Regions from separate parts of the Lentibacillus sp. genome, predicted to be linked through region 2. Evidence: riboswitches for the same ligand, from Rfam matches in the RefSeq annotation. Region 2 holds a riboswitch; each other region holds the start of a gene.
The links. A riboswitch is a leader RNA that binds a small molecule or an ion and turns the genes downstream of it on or off. The one in region 2 is predicted to bind S-adenosylmethionine.
Positions count from the first base shown of each region.

Region 1: another riboswitch for S-adenosylmethionine. It lies ahead of VK097_RS01250 (PLP-dependent transferase); the one in region 2 lies ahead of VK097_RS00680 (5-methyltetrahydropteroyltriglutamate--homocysteine S-methyltransferase).
Region 3: another riboswitch for S-adenosylmethionine. It lies ahead of metK (methionine adenosyltransferase); the one in region 2 lies ahead of VK097_RS00680 (5-methyltetrahydropteroyltriglutamate--homocysteine S-methyltransferase).
Region 4: another riboswitch for S-adenosylmethionine. It lies ahead of VK097_RS02685 (MetQ/NlpA family ABC transporter substrate-binding protein); the one in region 2 lies ahead of VK097_RS00680 (5-methyltetrahydropteroyltriglutamate--homocysteine S-methyltransferase).

Region 1 covers NZ_DATGTT010000007.1:1,426-6,546, reverse strand. Annotated here, with positions in the region: gene VK097_RS01260 (amidase) at 334-1,785, opposite strand; gene VK097_RS01255 (HAD family hydrolase) at 1,832-2,509, opposite strand; SAM riboswitch class I at 2,687-2,790, shown strand; gene VK097_RS01250 (PLP-dependent transferase) at 2,884-3,993, shown strand; gene VK097_RS01245 (proline dehydrogenase family protein) at 4,394-5,121, opposite strand, start outside.
Region 2 covers NZ_DATGTT010000005.1:33,714-38,834, reverse strand. Annotated here, with positions in the region: gene VK097_RS00700 (NAD-dependent protein deacylase) at 1-612, shown strand, start outside; gene VK097_RS00695 (aspartyl-phosphate phosphatase Spo0E family protein) at 998-1,186, shown strand; gene VK097_RS00690 (hypothetical protein) at 1,227-1,490, opposite strand; gene VK097_RS00685 (DMT family transporter) at 1,548-2,474, opposite strand; SAM riboswitch class I at 2,677-2,773, shown strand; gene VK097_RS00680 (5-methyltetrahydropteroyltriglutamate--homocysteine S-methyltransferase) at 2,894-4,000, shown strand; gene VK097_RS00675 (cytochrome c oxidase assembly protein) at 4,129-5,007, opposite strand.
Region 3 covers NZ_DATGTT010000053.1:8,131-13,251, forward strand. Annotated here, with positions in the region: gene asnB (asparagine synthase (glutamine-hydrolyzing)) at 1-915, opposite strand, end outside; gene metK (methionine adenosyltransferase) at 1,167-2,369, opposite strand; SAM riboswitch class I at 2,572-2,679, opposite strand; gene pckA (phosphoenolpyruvate carboxykinase (ATP)) at 2,881-4,470, shown strand; gene VK097_RS09745 (ABC transporter substrate-binding protein) at 4,680-5,121, shown strand, end outside.
Region 4 covers NZ_DATGTT010000013.1:73,872-78,992, reverse strand. Annotated here, with positions in the region: gene VK097_RS02690 (fumarylacetoacetate hydrolase family protein) at 393-1,322, opposite strand; gene VK097_RS15520 (YuzK family famiily protein) at 1,694-1,816, opposite strand; gene VK097_RS02685 (MetQ/NlpA family ABC transporter substrate-binding protein) at 2,069-2,344, opposite strand; SAM riboswitch class I at 2,424-2,534, opposite strand; gene VK097_RS02680 (thioredoxin family protein) at 2,600-2,914, opposite strand; gene VK097_RS02675 (toprim domain-containing protein) at 2,925-3,278, opposite strand; gene gcvH (glycine cleavage system protein GcvH) at 3,407-3,790, opposite strand; gene VK097_RS02665 (arsenate reductase family protein) at 4,091-4,447, opposite strand; gene VK097_RS02660 (acyl-CoA dehydrogenase FadE) at 4,742-5,121, opposite strand, start outside.

The DNA of each region.
Region 1 (5,121 bases), on a different contig from region 2:
GACGCCCTGCGGGGTCTCACCTATGCCTTTGCTCCCGCAGGAGTCGTCGTGTATTTCCTACGCTCAAAATGACGATTCCTTTAGTTTGATTAGATATTTGTTTTAGAACACACCATCCAGCAGCTGGAATATGCGAGACTCCTGTGGGACAGCGAGCCTAAGAGACCCCACAGCGAGCGGTCTTTGTGAGCGAGGAGGCTCGTGGTGAGCCCACGGAAAGCGAGTATATTCCAGCTGCGTGGTTAGAGATTCTCGCTAACTTCTGGTTTGTGTCGCAGTATATATCAACTCAGCAGCTTACAAAATAACCATCTTTAACCAAAGAGCCGAAATCTATGAATCTAACTGGCTGCAGCGCACATAGCCTCTAAAATGTTCCTCAAGGATTTTACCTAATTGAAAAATCATATCTTCATTGCCATTTCGGCTCAAAATCTGGACACCAATCGGCATCCGGTCGTCATCCGTATCAACCGGTACGGTCAAAGATGGCAGCCCCCATACATTGGCATACGCAACATATGGCATAAATTGCAGAAAAGATTTCCGGATTGAGAAAATTTCACGATATACGTTTCCGTGTTCAGGGGCGCTTGTATGATAAACCGGCAAAATGAGCATACGATTTTTCAGATAATCCGAGAGCGTCTTATCACCCTGTTTAATCATCGCGGTAATTTCTCTTAGTTTGCCGGTCGTTGGCTTAAACAGCTTTGCACCAATAAGCGCCCAAGACATATATTGATGAATTTCCGTGTTTTTGGTCATCATTTCTTGAACATAACCCCGCACAACATTCGGCCGATCATGATTAAACGCCAGTTTTTTCATCATCTTTCCGCCATCAATCGACATAATTTCTTGCCATAGCTGGGCGCTTTCCTCAAAGTATGGTGGAATAATTCGGTTGACGGAGAGTGATCTCCTCAAAACATTTGCAATCTCATGAAGTATGTTGGTCGAATTGGCTGATAATGGAAAACCCGTTACAGCCGGTACAATATCAACCTTACAATCATAAATAGATTGTTTCTCGACAGGGTTAGTTGCTATCACTTGATACATGAGCTCAATATCCCGGACTGATTTTCCCATTGGCCCCATTCCTGCCATCCGATCCTGTAAAGGGTGCGCGTTTAAAGGAAAATGGCCAACCGGTGATACTTGAAATTTCCCTGGCTTAAATCCAACGACTCCATTGAAATGACTCGGAAAGCGTATGGAACCGCCAATGTCAGAACCAATGCCGGCAGCTGCTCCTCCTGTTCCGAGCAATGCACCCTCTCCACCGCTTGATCCGCCTGCAGTCCTTGTGAGGTCCCATGGATTATTTGTCCTGCCATACAGCTTATTATCCGTTTCCTGACAAAAGCAAAGCATAGGAATGTTCGTTTTTCCTAAAATAATCGCACCAGCTTTTTTTAACTTGCTGACAATCTCAGCATCGTTTCTGGCAATTAAGTGCTTTCTGCTTTTGATGCCCCCGGTCGTCTTCATGCCAGCAACGTCAAAAGCTTCTTTTATGCTGATCGGAACACCATGTAATGGTCCTTTGTCTGTTTGCTCCCGCCGGTTATCCATTTCGCGGGCTTCAGACAAAGCAGTTTCATAGCGATCCTCGACTGTGGCATTTATGGAAGGGTTTACATGTTTGCTATGATCTATATAGGTGCTAATAGCTTCGTAACTTGATATTTTCTCCTGTTTAATAGCACTGGCAAGCGATGTTGCATCCATATCCAGAACGGTTTCAAGAGTGTCCAGGCTTTTTTCTGCCGAAGCCATTTTCATCCCCCCTTAATAAGGACAGAGTGTCTGCACCTTGTCCCATTCAGCCAAACAACACCCATCCCTCGTTCAGAGCTATCTTTTTCATATCATCATCCGGATTCACGACAATCGGATATTTAACAAATTGAAACAGCGGAACATCACTTTCACTGTCAGCATACGCCCACGTTTCTTCCCCCTCTGCCTGAGACAGAATGCCAATCTGCTGCTGGCGGTCCATCCATTCCCGGACATGATTCACTTTTTCATCCCCGTTTATGATCGATCCTATATTGCCTGTACAAATTCCATTGCGGTCTATTTCGATTTCGGTGCTGATAATATGTACATCCAGTTCAAGTTCTTTTGTAAACGCTTTTAAAAAGGGATTGAGTGCACCGGATAAGACAATAATATGATCCCCCTGCCGTTCATGTTCACGAATTTTATGTATCAAACCATGATGAGCCTCCTGCTTGGCTTTTACCACCAATTCTCCGAAAAAATCATCAAGTTCTGCCTGCGTCATCCCTTTGAACGATTTAGCAAATGCTTTAAAAAATTGCATTCGAAATGCATTTTTGCCTTTGACCAGGCCGGCAGCTGCCGCTTTGACAATACCAGTCCCAACTACAATCCACTGTTTCCAGCCAAATGATTTATTCGCCGTCTGGAACATCACTTTGAATGAATTGCCCTGATAAAGCGTTCCGTCAAAGTCAACTGTCACAACGCCCATCGTTACCACCTCTTCATTTCATTGTAAGCCAGTCCGGTAAAAAAGTAAATATTCTAAATAGACAGCACGATCCGGGAAATATGGGCGAGAAAACGTATGAATCTGGAAAAAATCTGTTGACAGCAATTAAATTCCCCTGTAAATTAATAATAATTATTCAATTTAATAGTGACCATTTTCTTATCCAGAGAGGTGAAGGGACTGGCCCTGCGAAGCCTCGGCAACAGACTGCCCCTAGTACTGTGCCAATTCCAGTAAGCATCATGCTTTTAAGATGAGAAGTATCAGGTACTCGTTTACCCTCTTCTTATCCGGAAGAGGTTTTTTTCATTTATGGCGCTTCATTTTACATTCAAGATCAGAGGAGAGATAACATGTATTGTCAACCGCATCAAAGTGAAACAATTTTTACCCAGATCGGCAACCGGAAAGAAGAATCATTAAAAGCGGTCAGCACCCCGATTTATTTATCCACCTCATACAGACATAGTGAAGTCGGGCATGGTAATGGCTACGATTATTCACGGACCGGCAATCCGACCCGGGATGTTTTTGAAGAAGCAATGGCCAGCCTTGAAAACGGCGACAAGGCATTTGCCACCAGCTCCGGAATGAGTGCGATTCAGCTTGCGTTTTCCCTGTTTGCAAGCGGTGACCATATCATAACATGCCGTGATGTCTATGGCGGATCCTATCGCTATTTTGACTTTCTCGAACAAAAACAGAGCATTGATTTTACATATTGGAGCGGCAGCGATGAAGACGAACTGAAAAGGCAAATCCAGTCAAACACGAAAGCTATCTTTATCGAGACACCGACAAATCCGCTCATGACAAACATTGATATGACAGCTGTCTCGCGCATTGCTAAAGCGAATAATCTGTTTTTCATCGTCGACAACACGGTATATACGCCTTATATCCAAAAACCGCTTGATGACGGGGCTGATATTGTAATCCACAGTGCCACCAAGTATCTTGCCGGACATAATGACGTACTGGCAGGAATAGTTGTGTCCAAAGGAGAAAAACTGAGTGAAGAACTTGCCTATATCCACAATTCAACAGGTTCAACTTTGTCACCATTCGACTGCTGGCTCGTCATGCGCGGCATGAAAACTTTGCCTGTCCGCATGCGCCAGCACGAACAGAATGCAAAACAAGTTATGGAATACCTTGAATCACAGCCGCTCGTTAGAAAAGTACTCTATCCGGGCAAAGGCGGCATGCTGAGCTTTTTGCTGAAAGATGAAAACCGTGCCGTGCCATTTTTGCAGGCATTAAAGCTGTTTACATTTGCCGAAAGCCTTGGCGGTGTCGAAAGTCTGATTACCTATCCGGCGACACAGACACATGCTGAAATACCCGAGGAAGTACGCAATTCATACGGTCTTACCAACGAACTCTTACGGCTGTCAGTCGGAATCGAGCATGCAGACGATTTGATTCAAGATCTAAAACAGGGATTTGCGGCAGTGGAATAATTGACCTTGCCGTAAGAGAGACGCCCAGAAGCCAGCCGTTCGATTCATGTGATTTTTCGTACGAGTCGCGCGAGTTGAGAGCAGACTCGCGCGGAACAAAACGATCTTTCTGCTAGTCAAATTAAGATAAAAGAGGCTGAGACAAAAGTAATGAATCAAAGAAAAATTCGTTTTCATTTAAACCAGCGATGGAAAAATGCGGAGACTCCCGGGGGGGAGCATAGGCCTGGATGAGACCCGCAGTGCGACAGCGCGAGGAGGCTCATCAGCCGCACCGGGAAAGCGAAGCATTTTTCCGGAGCGGTTGTTAAGATTCACCCATACATTTCACTTAAATAGTCCAGGTATCATTCGTCTTTAATGTTAAACGTTTTAGTTATGTTCCAGCCCCTTGATTGCATCATTCTTCTGCATCATTCTTTTTCCGATTTGATTTTACACACCAGAAAGCTAAAGCTGAGACAGCCGCAACTGCACCGCCGACAGCAACCGGTCCTTTCTTCAGCTTGTTGTCCTCAGTATAAAACGTATCCTTTAAAACCAGATTGATATTTTGCGGGCGCTCAGCGAGACGGCGCATGAAATAGCCGAACCAGTCATCACCAAACGGGATATACGTGCAGAAGTTATAACCTTCATTTGCCAGTTTGTTCTGCATGTCATTCCGGAAACCGTAAAGCATTTGGAATTCGAATTTATCATTATCAATATTATTTTCTTCAACAAACGCTTTCAGCTCATTAATAATATGATGGTCATGCGTGCCGATTGAGGTAAACGCATCGCCCTTTAGCCGCTGTTTAGCAAGCTCCAAGAAATTGTGATCGATGGATGCTTTATCGGGATAAGCAACCTCTTCGCTTTCTTTATAGGCACCTTTGACAATCCGGATCCGGGTATCTTTCAAGTTTTCCAAATCATCTTCAGCGCGGTAAAGATACGACTGAATGACCGTTCCGACATGATCATAGTCTTTGCGGAGGGCATTCAGTACCTCCAGCGTCTCGTCATAATGTGCATAATCTTCCATATCAATATTGACAAAAATATCATGCTGCTTTGCCGTGCTGAGAATTTCTCTCATATTTCCAATGCAGTAATCCTGATCAATATCCAGTCCAAGCTGGG
Region 2 (5,121 bases):
GCCAATCAGGGATTGTGGAATCAGAAAGATCCAAGCAAAATTGCCAGTACCGATGCATTGAACAATAATGTTGAGGCTTTCATCGACTTTTACCGGACGCGGGTGCAAAGTGTAAAGGATTATAAGCCGCATAAAGGGCACCAGATTTTAGCAGAATGGGAAAAGCAAGGACTTGTCCAGTCGATCATTACGCAAAATGTCGATGGTTTCCACCAGGAAGCAGGCAATCAAAATGTTGCCGAACTGCATGGCACCCTAACTAAATTGCACTGCCAGTCGTGCGGGAAAGAATACAACAGTGAGGAATACGTCAATCAGGAATACTATTGCGAATGCGACGGCATTTTGCGGCCTTCGATCACACTGTTCGGGGAAATGCTTCCACAGGACGCTTTCCAATTTGCGCTGGCTGAGTCAGAAAAAGCTGATCTGTTTATTGTGCTGGGATCCTCATTGAGTGTCACACCGGCCAATCAGTTTCCGTTGATCGCCAAGGAAAATGGTGCCAGGCTGGTGATTGTCAACCGGGATCCGACTGACCTTAACAAATATGCCGATGAGGTCATTCATTCAAGAGAAATCGGCGACGTGCTGGGAGAATGGGACAGCTGAGTTGAAGTTTGCAGCACTTCCTGAACGCCTTTTCCTCCGCCTGCCCCGCTGTCAACACAAGAATGCGGTCCATCCTCCAATTCATCGCGGACCCTCTTTTTCGCCTTTCATATACGACGGGAAGCTTGTTAGGATCGGGGATTTGTATTGTCTGGAACACCTGAAACTACATCTGCCTACAAAAATTGATCATGACTCGCATTCCCGCCCTTTTTTAAATCTAATTCAATCTCCCTTTCTGATAAATTATGTCGCATTATGTAATGTTTTGACTTTGTTTGTAGAATCTATTGCGTTTGATATCAGTAATGGACATAATAGTTTTTGTGCGCGTTTTTAAGTCAAAGGTCCCGATAATTTTACATATTATGAAAGGTGGATATATATGAAAGTTTTTGAAGCAAAACCGCAACAATCGGGGTTGGAAATGGCTATCCTGGCCAAACAAAAGGAAATGATTGAAGCGGGATTGACATATGGCTTAACAGATCAAAAAACAATAAGGTGCAGTCAGCAACTTGACAAACTTTTAAACATGTATAAAAGCAACAGGGACTTTGAGCTCACTGGATGATCCCTGAATCCGGACAAATGACTTGTATATTAAATCAGAATTACTGAAACCGGGACTTGATGGTATCAAGGTCATTTATAAATTGCTCAACTTCCTCCTGATTCAGACGGACGAGCACTTGATCATATAACGTCAGAACTTGTCCGTCCTCTTCGCGTCTGTTTTCAGTCAAATAATCGAAAAGTGCATTCAGCTGCTTTTTGCTAAGGATTGTTTCGGTAGAGAAATGCTTCACCTTTTGCAGTATAAATGCTTGAGCCCTCGAGTCAAATTCTCCGGAAACGATCTCTCCGTTTAGCGCCATAACTTCACTCCTGTATCACTCTCAGTCGTTCTGTTAGTTTATGTAAACTGTAAGATTTTAATCTATTTCGTTAACGGCTTGCCGTATGTTTGATTCGGTCATTTCCTTACGTTTTTTTGTCGTCAAAATAACACCGGAAATGACGACCAAAGCACCAGCAATCTTCATCAATGTGATCGTTTCATCGAGCCAAAGATATGCTCCGATCATCGTGACCACCGGCAGAAAGTTTAAAAATATTGAAGCTTGTGAAGCACCAAGCTTCCCCACAGCACGATTATAAAAAATGAGTGCTATAAACGATGGAAAAATGCCGAGATAAGTCAGTCCTAACATGTTTGACGGAATCTTTAATTCAGTTGGCACTCCTGTGATAAACCATTCAACCATAACAATGGGCAGCAGCACAACTGCTGAAATACCGCTCATGACGAAAAGAGCTCCGAATTGCGGGAACAAATGCATATATTTATTTACCAGAATGGAATAGACCGCCCATGATATAATTGCACCGATCATAATGGCATCGCCGATATTCCAGTTCATAGCTGCGAGCGAGAAAATGTTGCCATCCAGCACGACCCAAACAGCACCCAACAAAGATATAAGCACCCCTAATAATTGCACGTTACGGAGTCTTTCCTTTAAAAGGATGGCACTCAGGACAACCGTTGCAACCGGAATAACCGCTTCCAGAACGGACACATTCGCAGACGTTGTAAACTGCAGCGCACTATAAATGAACGTATTGAAAAACGTAATCCCTGTTAATGTCATGATCAAAAACGGTTTTTTATATTTCAAAAACTTATGACGATATCGCCAGGCGCTGCGCAGACCTAAAGGCAGTGTAACGATAAACGCCACCGCCAGACGGAAAAACGCAATCGTGAATGGCGGCAGCTCATTAATCGCCCTTCCCGTTAGAATATTCCCCGCATAAAAAATCACCACAAAAAGCATCATGATGTAAGCATAGACCATGGAACCCCTCTTTTTATAACACTTAAAACATTGGCTTTTATCATCAATTAATTCTAATAACACTTGTATTGTCCTCGTTAAATATCAGTAAGTATAGATTATTGTAACATAACCACCTGACTTCTTTTTTTGAAAATTCCTTCTTGACATTCAAATATAACTGGTGTAATCTGTTCATTAATCTCATAATTGAATTAAAACATTCTTATCCAGAGAGGCGGAGGGACTGGCCCTTTGAAGCCTCAGCATCGGTCTATGACTGTGCTAATTCCAGAAGGCGTAATGCTTACAGATAAGAAGAGTGATGATGAATTTCAAACCTCTTCTTATCTGAAGAGGTTTTTTACGTTTCCGTTATTGATTCGGTTATCAATCACCTTGTATCCAAAACCAAATTTTAACAGAAAGAGGGTATGACAATGACTCAAACTGTAACAAAAGCACCATTCCGTGCAGACCACGTTGGAAGTCTGCTGCGCCCTGACCGGCTGCATGAAGCTAGAAGTGAATTTCAAAACGGCACGATTTCCGCCAACCGGTTACGTGAGGTGGAAAACGAAGAAATCAAACGGGTTGTTGACAAGCAAATTGAAGCGGGGTTGCAGGCTGTAACTGACGGTGAGTTCCGACGGACATGGTTCCATCTTGATTTCATGGAGCATCTGAACGGGTTTGAAGGCTATGTTCCTGAACACGGTTATGCATTTCAGGGCCAAGAATCGGAAAAATATAATGTCCGGAATTCGGGTGACATTTCCTTCAATCCGGACCATCCGTTTCTTGGAGATGTCAAAGATTTGATTGATATCGTGGACGGAAGATCTTCCGTAAAATTTGCCATCCCAAGTCCGAATATGTTTTTTAATGATGGGATCAGAAACCCTGATATTTACCCGGATCTGGAGAAATATGCTGAAGATATCATCCAAACATACCAGGATGCGGTTCAGGCGTTTTACGACGCGGGTCTTCGCTACCTGCAGTTGGATGATGTATATATTGCAGGACTTGCGGCAGACAGCGTGCCTTGGAATGAGGACTCCGGTGATGCCCGGGATTTTCTGATTGATTTGGCTGTCCGAGTCCTGAATGAAAGCCTTGCGAAGAAACCGGACGATTTAACCGTTACGGTACATCTTTGCCGCGGCAATTACCGCTCAACATGGGCATTTGAAGGCAGTTATGACCGTATTGCCCCAAAACTGTTTGCGAAGGGTAAAGTAGATGGATTTTTCCTTGAATATGATGACGAGCGTTCAGGGGGATTCAACCCACTCAAATACATTCCGGAAGATGGGCCGCGTGTTGTGCTCGGTGTGGTGACATCGAAAACGGGCGCATTGGAAGACAATAAAGACGTGGTTGACCGCATCAAAACAGCATCAGAATATGTCCAGTTGAACCAGCTGTGTCTGAGTCCGCAATGCGGCTTTGCTTCCACCCATCACGGCAACGAACTGAGTGAAGAACAGCAATGGGCAAAGCTGAAATTCATTGTGGATGTGGCAAAAGAAGTTTGGGGATAACGAAAAAACAGCTTGCAGATGATTTCTGCGAGCTGTTTTTTGCTCCCATAAAATTGCCGCTAAACTGTTCCGCCTATAATTGGAATTTCATTGAGTAATTGTTTGTCAAAGTTTGGCAAGTGTATAATTTATCGTTTTTTCCCTTTATTTCGTCTGTTGCGCTCATTCAATTTAATGACGACACCTTGAACAACACGCGTATCGTCATCCACTTTTCCTTCGTTTTCTTCCTCCTGCAACCCCCACATTTTCAACAGGTAAAACAGAGCGACCGAGTAACTGGACAACTGCAGAAATTTCAGCACACCGCCTGCCAGCTGCTGATCATAAACAGCTGTCAATGCAGGAAGCAGTTCGCCGGAAACCGCTGTGTAGGAGGTATACATCGGATCCTGTATGACCAACAGGAAAATACCAATCGGCATTAAAAACAATGCGGTGAAAAATACATAGGCCACACGCATGAAATAGCTATGATCGGATATTTCCCTCGATGGCTGAATGATGATCCACCATGTAAGAAGTGCGAATGTCACGAGCAATACCTCATAGAGAAACTGCAGCAGCGCATTTCCAGTAACGGCATTAAAAACCGACGGGATAAGGAATACCGTGACAAGGCCATTGAATACGACCGCCAGCGGCCATGGATGCGCAAATAAGAATTTGGCAATTTTTGACCGTTTGTGACGCCAGAAAAAGATTTTCAGATATGCTTTCGGGAAACTCAGAATAAATAGCGGCGCCACAATAAAGGCCATCGTAGACAACTGAAATACCAGCGCACTGACCAAATAATCATCAGCAGCCAGAGCAAATGGTGACCCTTCCACAAGATAGAATAAAATGACTGCTGAGAAAAAATAAGTCTTATGCTTACTTGTCACGTTATAGTGAGGTGATCTGATAATTGTTTTTCCATACCAATAACAAAGCAGCACCGCCGTCACCAGAGTAACGGGGCTAACCAGTTCATACCACGCATAATCGGCAAGTAAAGAGCCCATTCTGAATCACCACCATTCTTTCGCCGGCTGGCTTTTGTCCCTTTTAGTTTACCAAATTATGAAGAAAATTGATACAAATCACTTTCGAATTGCGGGATGAGCTTACTACGCCGC
Region 3 (5,121 bases), on a different contig from region 2:
GGCGGTTTCTTTTGCGACATCGACTTCCGAATAGCCTTCGCGTTCAAACCCGACCGAAAATGTCTTGATATTCGGGTTGAATTCTTTGGCCATTGCTACTATAAGCGTCGAATCGATACCGCCGGATAAAAATGAACCGACCGGCACATCACTGCGCATATGCACTTTCACCGAATCATACATGACATCCTGAATGCGGTTGATCCAGTTCTGCTTTTCCATCAGTACCGGGGTGAACGTCGCGTGCCAATAGCGGTGGAAAGAAATGGGCTGAGCCGGTTTTTTCACAAAATAATGACCAGCTTCAGCTTTTTTGATTCCCTCTGTCATCGTCAAAGGCTCCGGAACATATTGAAAACTCAGGTAATGCTGCAGCGCTTCCGGGGCGACCGCTTCATTTTCCATCATTAATGTCAAACTCTTTTTTTCTGAGGCGAACACTGTTCCGTCTTTTGTTTCCCGGTAAAATAAAGGCTTAATGCCAAACGGATCACGTGCGCCATACATTGTTTCCTCTTGTTTGTCCCACAATAGGATAGAGAACATGCCGCGCAAATGTCGAAATGCCTGCTCTTTGTGCTTTGCAAATAATGCAGCAATCACTTCCGCATCCGATTCTATGGTAAAACTGAAGCCCTGTTCCATTAAATCATTGCGCAGCTCAATATAATTATAGATTTCACCATTAAAGATAAGCCAAATTTTATCATCATTATAACTTAACGGCTGTGCACCGCTGTCAATATCAATGATGCTCAGCCGCCTGAATCCGAACGAAACATATTCATCATGGTAATACCCTTCATCATCAGGTCCTCTTTGAAACATCACATTGTTTTGATTTTTAAAATTGTTTTGCTGCTGATCATTTGGTGCTATGGGATTATTTCGGAGCATACCGATAAAACCACACATAATTTATCCCCCTCTTTCTCTTTCATACCTCTTTAGAACCATTAAAAAATTATACCATAATTAAATAGTATATAGATGGTTGGAATTGTTTTTTAAAGAAATTATCATTTCTGATATATACTTATTTTCAGACACCCCTCGGGTCGTAGATAGCTGACGATCCCCTTCTTTATAGTTTCAGTTTTGACAAGAATTTCCTGGCTGATGACGAAAAAAAATGCGGTTTCGCCCGCACTTTTTTAGATTCCTTATCATCCCTCATGCACCAATGCCTGAAGTTCTTCAAGCTTATCTGTCTTTTCCCACGGGAACAGCGTATCTGTTCTGCCAAAATGACCGTATGCAGCAGTATTTTTAAAGATTGGCTTTTTCAAATCAAGCATCCGGATAATACCGGCCGGACGGAGGTCAAACACTTTCCGGATTGCCTTTGCGAGTTCATCTTCACTGACACTACCCGTACCGAATGTATCAACGGAAATTGATACCGGTTCAGCTACGCCAATTGCATAGGCCAGCTGGACTTCACATGTTTTGGCCAGTTCAGCAGCTACAATATTTTTGGCAACATAACGTGCTGCATATGCGGCGGAGCGATCGACTTTTGTATAATCCTTGCCGCTGAATGCACCACCGCCGTGACGGGCATAGCCGCCATATGTGTCAACAATAACTTTTCTTCCAGTCATTCCGGCATCGCCCTGTGGTCCGCCGATAACAAACCTGCCTGTCGGATTAATGATGTATTTCGTTGTTTCATCCAGAAGATTTGCCGGTACAGTCGGTCGAATAACATGCTCAATCATGTCTTTCTCAATTTGTTCTGCCGATGCTTCCTGGTGATGCTGGGTTGAAATAACGATCGTATCAACGCGTACCGGGATATCATGTTCATCATATTCGACTGTCACTTGTGTTTTCCCGTCAGGCCGCAGATAATCCAAGACGCCCTCTTTCCGGACATCTGCAAGCCGTTTTGCCAGTTTATGTGACAGCGAAATCGGCAGCGGCATCAGCTCTTCTGTTTCGTTGCAGGCAAAGCCGAACATCAATCCCTGGTCACCTGCACCAATCGAAGCAATTTCTTCATCGCTCATTTTTCCCTGACGTTCTTCCAAAGCTGTATCAACTCCGCCGGCAATGTCAGGTGATTGTTCATCAATCGCCGTAAGAACGGCACATGTTTCAGCATCAAAGCCGTATTTTGCCCGGGTATAGCCGATGTCTTTAATGGTCTGCCTGACAATCGATGGAATATCCACATATGTCGTTGTTGTGATCTCTCCCGCTACAAGTACCATCCCTGTCGTAACAGTTGTTTCACACGCAACCCTTGCATTTGGATCTTTTGCTAGTATTTCATCCAGTATCGCATCTGAAATCTGATCACAAATTTTATCAGGATGACCTTCCGTCACTGATTCAGATGTGAACAAACGACGTTTTACAGCCATGTGGCCATATCCTCCCTTAAATCTGTGGTACGGAACTCTTTTTCAGTGTATTTTACAATCATTTAACTTCTGAAAGTACGTGTTCAAAAAGGAGGATAACAACGAGAAATTCAATGTGCCATTGTAACCGGACTTTTTGAACATCCTTTAAAAACAAAAAAACCTTTCCTGCATCAAGAGGAAAGGAACCTGAGGCCTTTCGCTCTTATTGTTCAAGGAATGATCCTTGCACCAGATTAGCACCTTTTCACATTGCGTGATGGTTGCCGGGCTTCATCGGGTCTGTCCCTCCACCAACTCTGAATAAGAGAGTATCCGCTCGCAAATAATGGTACCGAAAAGCGTATGCGATGTCAACTGTTTTCATGAGCACAGACAACATTCACATGAAAATTTCATATAATTAATTAATAAAATAGTATGGACTAATTTACGGAATGTGTTATACTAATATCAAATTAAGTCATCAAGTCGAGTTTCGATTGAATTTACTAAAAGGCAGGTATCAAAAATGAAAACAAAAGAAGATGCACTTGTAACGAAAGAATTGCTGACTCATTCTAATATACAGACGAACCTTGCAGTACCAACATTGGTCGAGAAAATCCTTGAACGGAACGAAGCGACTTTGAGTGCCACCGGTGCAGTCTGCGCCTCTACAGGGATGTATACCGGTCGTTCGCCAAAGGATAAATTCATTGTGCAGGACGATATTTGTGAAGACTTTATTGAATGGGGTGATGTCAACCGCCCTATCGATGAAGAATCCTTCGATAACCTTTTCAGAAAGGTTACCGCTTATTTGCACGACAAAAATGAGCTTTTTCATTTCAGAGGGTTCGCTGGTGCCGATCCGAACCATCGTCTGCCAATTGAGGTGATCAATGAATATGCATGGCACAATTTATTTGCCCGGCAGCTGTTTATCACACCTACAGATGAAGAGTTTGCTGCGCATCAATCCGATTTCACCGTTATCTACGCACCAACATACAAGGCAGATCCGGCAGTAGATGGCACGAATTCCGAAACATTTATTCTTGTTTCATTTAAAAAACGGATTGTCCTGATCGGTGGAACCCAATATGCCGGTGAAATCAAAAAATCAATTTTTTCCGTCATGAACTATATTCTGCCGCAAAACAATATTTTGTCTATGCACTGCTCGGCAAACGTCGGTCAGGAAGGTGATGTTGCATTATTCTTCGGGCTTTCCGGAACAGGCAAAACAACCCTTTCAGCAGACCCTTATCGCCGTCTGATCGGTGACGATGAACACGGGTGGAGTTCAAATGGTGTCTTCAACATTGAAGGCGGATGCTATGCCAAGTGTATCAACCTGTCGCAGAAAAAAGAACCGCAGATTTACAACGCAATCCGCTTTGGCTCTGTGCTGGAAAACGTCATCCTTGATGAATCATCCCGTGAACCGGACTATGACGACACATCACTGACAGAGAATACGCGTGCAGCCTATCCGCTCGAAAATATTGACAATATCGTGTCGCCGAGTATAGCCGGTCATCCGAATACGATTATTTTCCTGACGGCTGATGCCTCCGGTACACTGCCGCCAATCAGCAGACTGACCAAAGAACAGGCCATGTATCATTTCCTGAGCGGCTATACGAGCAAACTTGCCGGTACGGAACGAGGCGTGACACAGCCGCAAGCAACTTTTTCGGCTTGTTTTGGTTCGCCATTCCTGCCGCTGGCTCCAGCAACATATGCTGAAATGCTCGGTGAAAAAATTGACCAGTACAATTCCAGTGTCTTTCTTGTCAACACCGGCTGGACCGGTGGATCATATGGTGTCGGGCAGCGTATGAAACTTTCTTACACCCGTGCCATGGTGCATTCCGCATTGGAAGGTGAACTGAACAATATCGAAACCGTTACGGACGATATTTTCGGACTTGAAGCACCAATGCATGTACCCGGTGTCCCGGATGAAGTGCTTGTACCCCGGAATACCTGGGCTGATAAAGAAGCGTATGATGCTGAAGCAAAAGCCTTGGCGATGAAATTTCACGAAAACTTCAGCAAATTCAACCACGCAAGTGAAGAAATCCGGAATGCAGGTCCGATTTACAAGGGCTGATTGAAAGCCATCTTAATTTACAGTTTCCTCATCCCAAAGGATTTAACATATGAAGGAAAATATCGGCAGCTCTATGCTGACAGCCGGTCTCATTATTGGGGGCCGGTTTTTTGTTTGAACACGCACTTATATGGGCATTCACACATTGTTTCTGGGCGCATAAACTATGTTGACATAACACTATTATTATGCGAAAGGGACGAATATTGATGAAAAAGCGTTTCTTTATTGCTTTATTTTCAAGTCTGCTGCTTATCACTGTATCAGCCTGCGGATCCGGCAGTGAAGCATCGAACATTAAATTAGCTGAAGTGACACGCTCAATCTTCTATGCGCCGCAATATGTAGCGATTGAAAAAGGCTTTTTTGAAGAAGAAGGTATCAGTATTGAGCTTCAGACTACATGGGGTGGCGATAAAACCATGACAGCATTGCTGTCGGATGGCGCAGATGTTGCCCTTGTCGGATCAGAAACGTCCATTTATGTTCAGGCACAAGGATCAAAAGACAAAGTCATTAACTTTGCCCAATTAACCCAGACAGACGGGACATTTCTGGTCGCCAAGGAACCAAAGCCTGATTTCGAATGGGAAAATCTTAAAGACAGTACATTTCTCGGGCAGCGTGTCGGCGGCATGCCACAGATGGTCG
Region 4 (5,121 bases), on a different contig from region 2:
TATTGGTATGATCATACATAGGAACTCCACCTTTTGTTTGATTTTTGGCGAATCTATTCTGTCAAAGGTGAGAGTTCCTTTGTTGTTTGAACCATAGAAACAAAGGATTAAGCTTCTCTGATACCGGGAATACGCCAGCGTATTCCTGATATCAGAATATTCGATCCTCTATATCCCTTCCCGTAAACATTTTACTCATACTTGGTCTGGAGCTTAGCGATGCTTAATATGGATGAAAACATAACTGAGGCGTTAATACTTTTCGCTGGAAGTTACCCGCCTTGCAAAAAGTGGAACTGATATCATGATCAAACACAATTGGCTGGAACAACCACCTGGAATAAAAGATTGGGAAAAGCTGGCCAGGAAGAACAAAGGCTCGGGGCGATAAGTCAACAGCGATTCCAGAAGTTCAAGGAAGGCCGACTAAACCCGGGCTTAACTTCACTCACACGATTTTCCATCCACCCGATTTTGTCAATTTCCACCCCTATGGTGTCTTTATCATTTAAAAATTGGGGCGGTTCCATCCCCATACCAACCCCATCCGGTGTCCCTGTCATAATCAAGTCACCGGGTTTAAGTGTGATTAGGGACGAAATGAATTCGATTAGATGGGGAATATCAAAGATGAGTTTTTCCGTCGTTGCTGATTGTCGCTCCTCCCCATTTACATAAGAATAAACCGATGAATTGCCGACATCACCCACCTCATCGGCTGTCACAACCCATGGGCCGACAGGTGTTGAACGGTCCAATGTCTTACCCTGCAGCCACTGTGGTGTCCGCTTCTGCAGGTCACGGGCCGAAATATCATTGCCGATTGTATAGCCGGCAATGTAATCAAGAGCTTCCTCACGTTTCACATGTGACGCTTCTTTCCCGATGACTGCCGTCAGCTCAGCCTCATAGTCAAGCTTATTAACGAACACCGGCTTTTCAATCGCATCCTCGGGGCCGATCAGCGCATTTGCAAATTTGGCAAATATTACCGGATAGTCCGGTACATCACTGTCCATCTCCGCTGCATGTGCCGCATAATTTTTGCCGACACATATGATTTTAGATGGTGACGGAACTGGTGTGGACAGATAGACGCCGTCGCGGTTGAAGCAGATATCATCCATATGATTCGTTCTTGCGTAGGTCTGTACCTCTTTTGCTTGTTCGATGACTGACAAACCAGCTGAGTAAAATTGCGCCGGCTCAGCGGGGAAAAGCCTGTTCGCGGCATCCGCCGCATCATTATCGCTGTTGTCACGCTGCAATCTTTTCCAGGCTTCCTGAAGATCGACAATTTTTTCTCCATGCATAAAGCCCATTCTTGATGATCCTGGGCTACCTTTAATTCTGTAGCTTAATAATTTCAAAATATGTACCTCCCTGAAGACTTCGTTTATATACATATTCGACTTCAATCATCACATTCCCTGTTATTATTGCTGTTTTTTATGAAATTTTTTCAAGAGGTTGTTCAAGGTCGGGAAGCTTGTGCCCGAAAAGAGAAATATGGACGGAAAATCACTAACATGTTCCGGAGTATGTAAACATGGGCGGGAGCTTAGAACTATGAGCGTGAGTACCGAAATACGAGCAGGCGCATTGCTGGCTCAGTAAAACAGGCGACCACAAAGCCAAAACATATAAAACATTAAAATCCGGCACCCTGTTTATGAGTGCCGGATGTTTTTTATCAAGTATGAATGTGACTGTCAATTTCAGCTATCATGTGTTTACATTTCTCATATTCATTCTGTCGCCTTTTTTCAACGGCTATTCGGTTTTCCAGATTCCTTTCATATTCGACATAGCCCATTTTGTGCGACTGCTGCATTGCTCTTTCCATTTCTGGAGTATAATGCATTCTTATTCCACTATTAATAGTGAACCATCCTTTCGTTTGATTACAGTATTAAGAATATCATATCCTCAATACCTCGACAATTCGCATATAAACGCCTGTGGACGGCAAAAATGAGATATATTATAACTGAAACGATTAAGCTATGTTGCATTTAAGCATAGAGCAATTTACTTCCAAATGCTGTAGATTCCCTTAAGTGAAACTTCACTCCGATTTGCCCTCAACCGGTACCACAGCGCCATTAAACTCTTCTTTGATAAAGTTTTGAATTTCATCAGAGTGCAGCACATCCACTAATGTGTTGATGGCTTCGTTATCCTTATTTTCTTTTTTCGCTGCTACTACATTCACGTATGGGGACTCATCGCCTTCCAGAATGAGTGCGTTCTTCCAGTTCAAAAGGCGCACAAACGAACTTTTGCCAGTACCGCTGGTTGTTATCAATTCTTTAAATGCTGCTTTGTCAAAATCAGAATACAACGCCACCAATCTTTTTAAAAAAGAAAAACGCCTTTCTGTAAGAGAACAGAAAGACGTATGCACACATCATCTTCACGTTCCCTTATCTGCCAAAGCATACGCTTCGCAAGAATTAGCACCTTTCAAATAACTGAAATTTGAGGTTGCCGCGGTTTCATAGGGCCAGCCCCTCCACCGCTCTGGATAAGAGAAAATCCGTATTCATTTTTAATCGATTTTCAAAACAAGCATGCCTTACTCGAGATGCCAACAAAATTAATTTTTAGCAAACAGCTCCGGCCTGTATTCCATCAAATAGTTGTATATGTTGGCAATCGACTTGAACGCATATACTTTATCCTTAATTCCCCCGTCTTCCTTGATCAGCAGGCAAGGGACACTTTCAATCATATAATCCTGCATAAACTCGGGATTGAGTGACGCATTCATTTCATAAAAAATATCCTGCTGATGAACCGATTCTATTTTTTCGGCCATGGATCTTGCAAGCGCACAAGTCCCGCAAAATGGTGTATAAATATATAATAAATAATGTTCTTGCTGCAATACGTCATCAGTTACCTGCTGCAAAAAAATCACCCTAAATCAGAAAAATCGGATTAACCTCGAATCGCTTCCCTGCCAGCTCAGTAGCCAATATATTTTCAGGTGTTGTCGCCACTTCGCGATAATCACTGCTGACATAAATATGCTCGGCATGCGGAAGCTCACGTGACAGCTGATTGCGAAGTCTGATGCCCGGACTGTCCTCATCAACCAAAATATAAACATCCCGATTGTCGAGGTCATAGTCTTCGAGAAGCTCATCAAACTTTTCCACGCCAAGTGTTCCGTTTGTACAGATGATTTCTGCATCCTCAGCAATCACCTTTTTGATTTGCTTCTTATCGGTCAACCCTTCCACAATGATAACTTTTTCGGCATACTCTGTCATCCATATTGCACTCCTTAAGGAAACATCATGATAGGGGTATAGATATTATATGATTGGAATCCATTAACTATTAAAAAAGCCGACTTTCTCATTAAAGAGTGAGTCAGCTTTTTCATCATCAATTGTTATTATTCTTTGTTAACGGCTTCTTCATATTGCTCAGCAGATAATAACTGATCGACATCAGACTCATTTGACGGCTCCACAACTACCATCCAAGCTTTGTCATATGGTGATTCATTAACGAATTCCGGGCTGTCTTCAAGCTCCTCGTTAACTTCGACAATTTTCCCGCTGAGCGGAGCGTACAATTCTGAAACTGTCTTAACGGACTCAACACTGCCGAATGGCTCATCCGCCTCAAGTTCATCACCTTCTTCAGGCAGTTCGACAAAAACAATGTCTCCAAGCTCATCCTGAGCAAAGTCAGTAATGCCAATCCGAACTTTCCCGTCTTCTTTTTTCACCCACTCATGATCTTCTGTATAAAACAAGTCTTTCGGTAAGTTCATCAGTATCCCTCCATAAATCATTGTAGCTGTCACCCTAACTATACTAGGCAGCCGTGTATTTTTCTAGTATTTCTGTCTATTTTAAAAATGTGTGTTCAAAAAGGAGGATAACAAGGACCGAGAAGTTCGAGGCAGCGCAGTTTTGAGCACAAGGTAAGCTTCACTGAGCTGCCTCGCACACAGGAAAAGTGTTCTTCTTTTCCAAGGAGCGGAATGTATGCGTTTAAATACATGAGCCGCGAAAAACAAACCAACGAAAAATTCGATGTGTCATTGTTACCGGACTTTTTGAACAACCCCTTAAAGCCAGGTTTCAGTGAATGTATCTTCTTTAAATCCCAACGTCACTTTCTCTCCATCCATAACGATCGGCCGTTTGATCAGCATGCCATCTGAAGCCAGCCACTCCGCCATTTCCTCAGTACTTGCATCCTTAATTTTTTCTTTCATATTTTGCTCGCGGTATTTTTTTCCACTTGTATTAAAAAACTTCTTTGGTGGCATGCCACTTTTGGAAATTAAGTCCAGCAGCTGTTCTTTTGTCGGAGGTTCTTCTACAATATGTATGCTCGTATAATCGATGTCATGCGCATCAAGCCACTTTTTCGCTTTTTGACATGTGCCGCATTTCGGGTACCAGTAAAATGTTAATGCCATATGCTTCTTCCCCCCTGCTATATAATAGATTAAATTCATTATAGCAAATTTAATGCAGGCAGGCGACCGGAATTATTATTTTTGCGATATAATATCATATAATTTTGAACATTTCAGCCTTAATGTTGTGAACTTCGAGCAAGTTAGTTGTGAACTTCAGGCAGGTTAATTGTGAACTTCGGGTATTCTCTTGTGAACTTCGGGCATTTCCGCATGAATTTCGGGATTTTTCTTTTATAAACAAATACTGCCCCGCAGCCTATTCTGCCGGGGGCAGTGTTCCGTTGTTTTCAATCAGACAACGTATTTTTCTTCTTCAATGATCTTCGCGGCAATCTCACGTTTTTTCGCAATCACGTTTGTTGGCGTGTGACGCGTCAGCTTACGCAGGGATGACAGCATCATTCTCAGGTTGTCGCCTTCCTCAACAGCAATCAGTGATTCTTTTGCGTCTGCTTCAACTCGGTTGAAGGCTTCCTGCACATATACTTGTGTGTAAAGAAGCTTCTGTTTGTGTTTATCTTCGCCATCTTTGTTGATTGCTTTTTCAGTACGCAGAATGGCTGATTCCATATTGTAAATCTCGTTGACCATGTCAGCCAGGTTAACCAGAATTTCCTGCTCATGTTCCAGCTTCTGCTGATATTTTTGTGCAGCAAGGCCGGCGCCGAGCA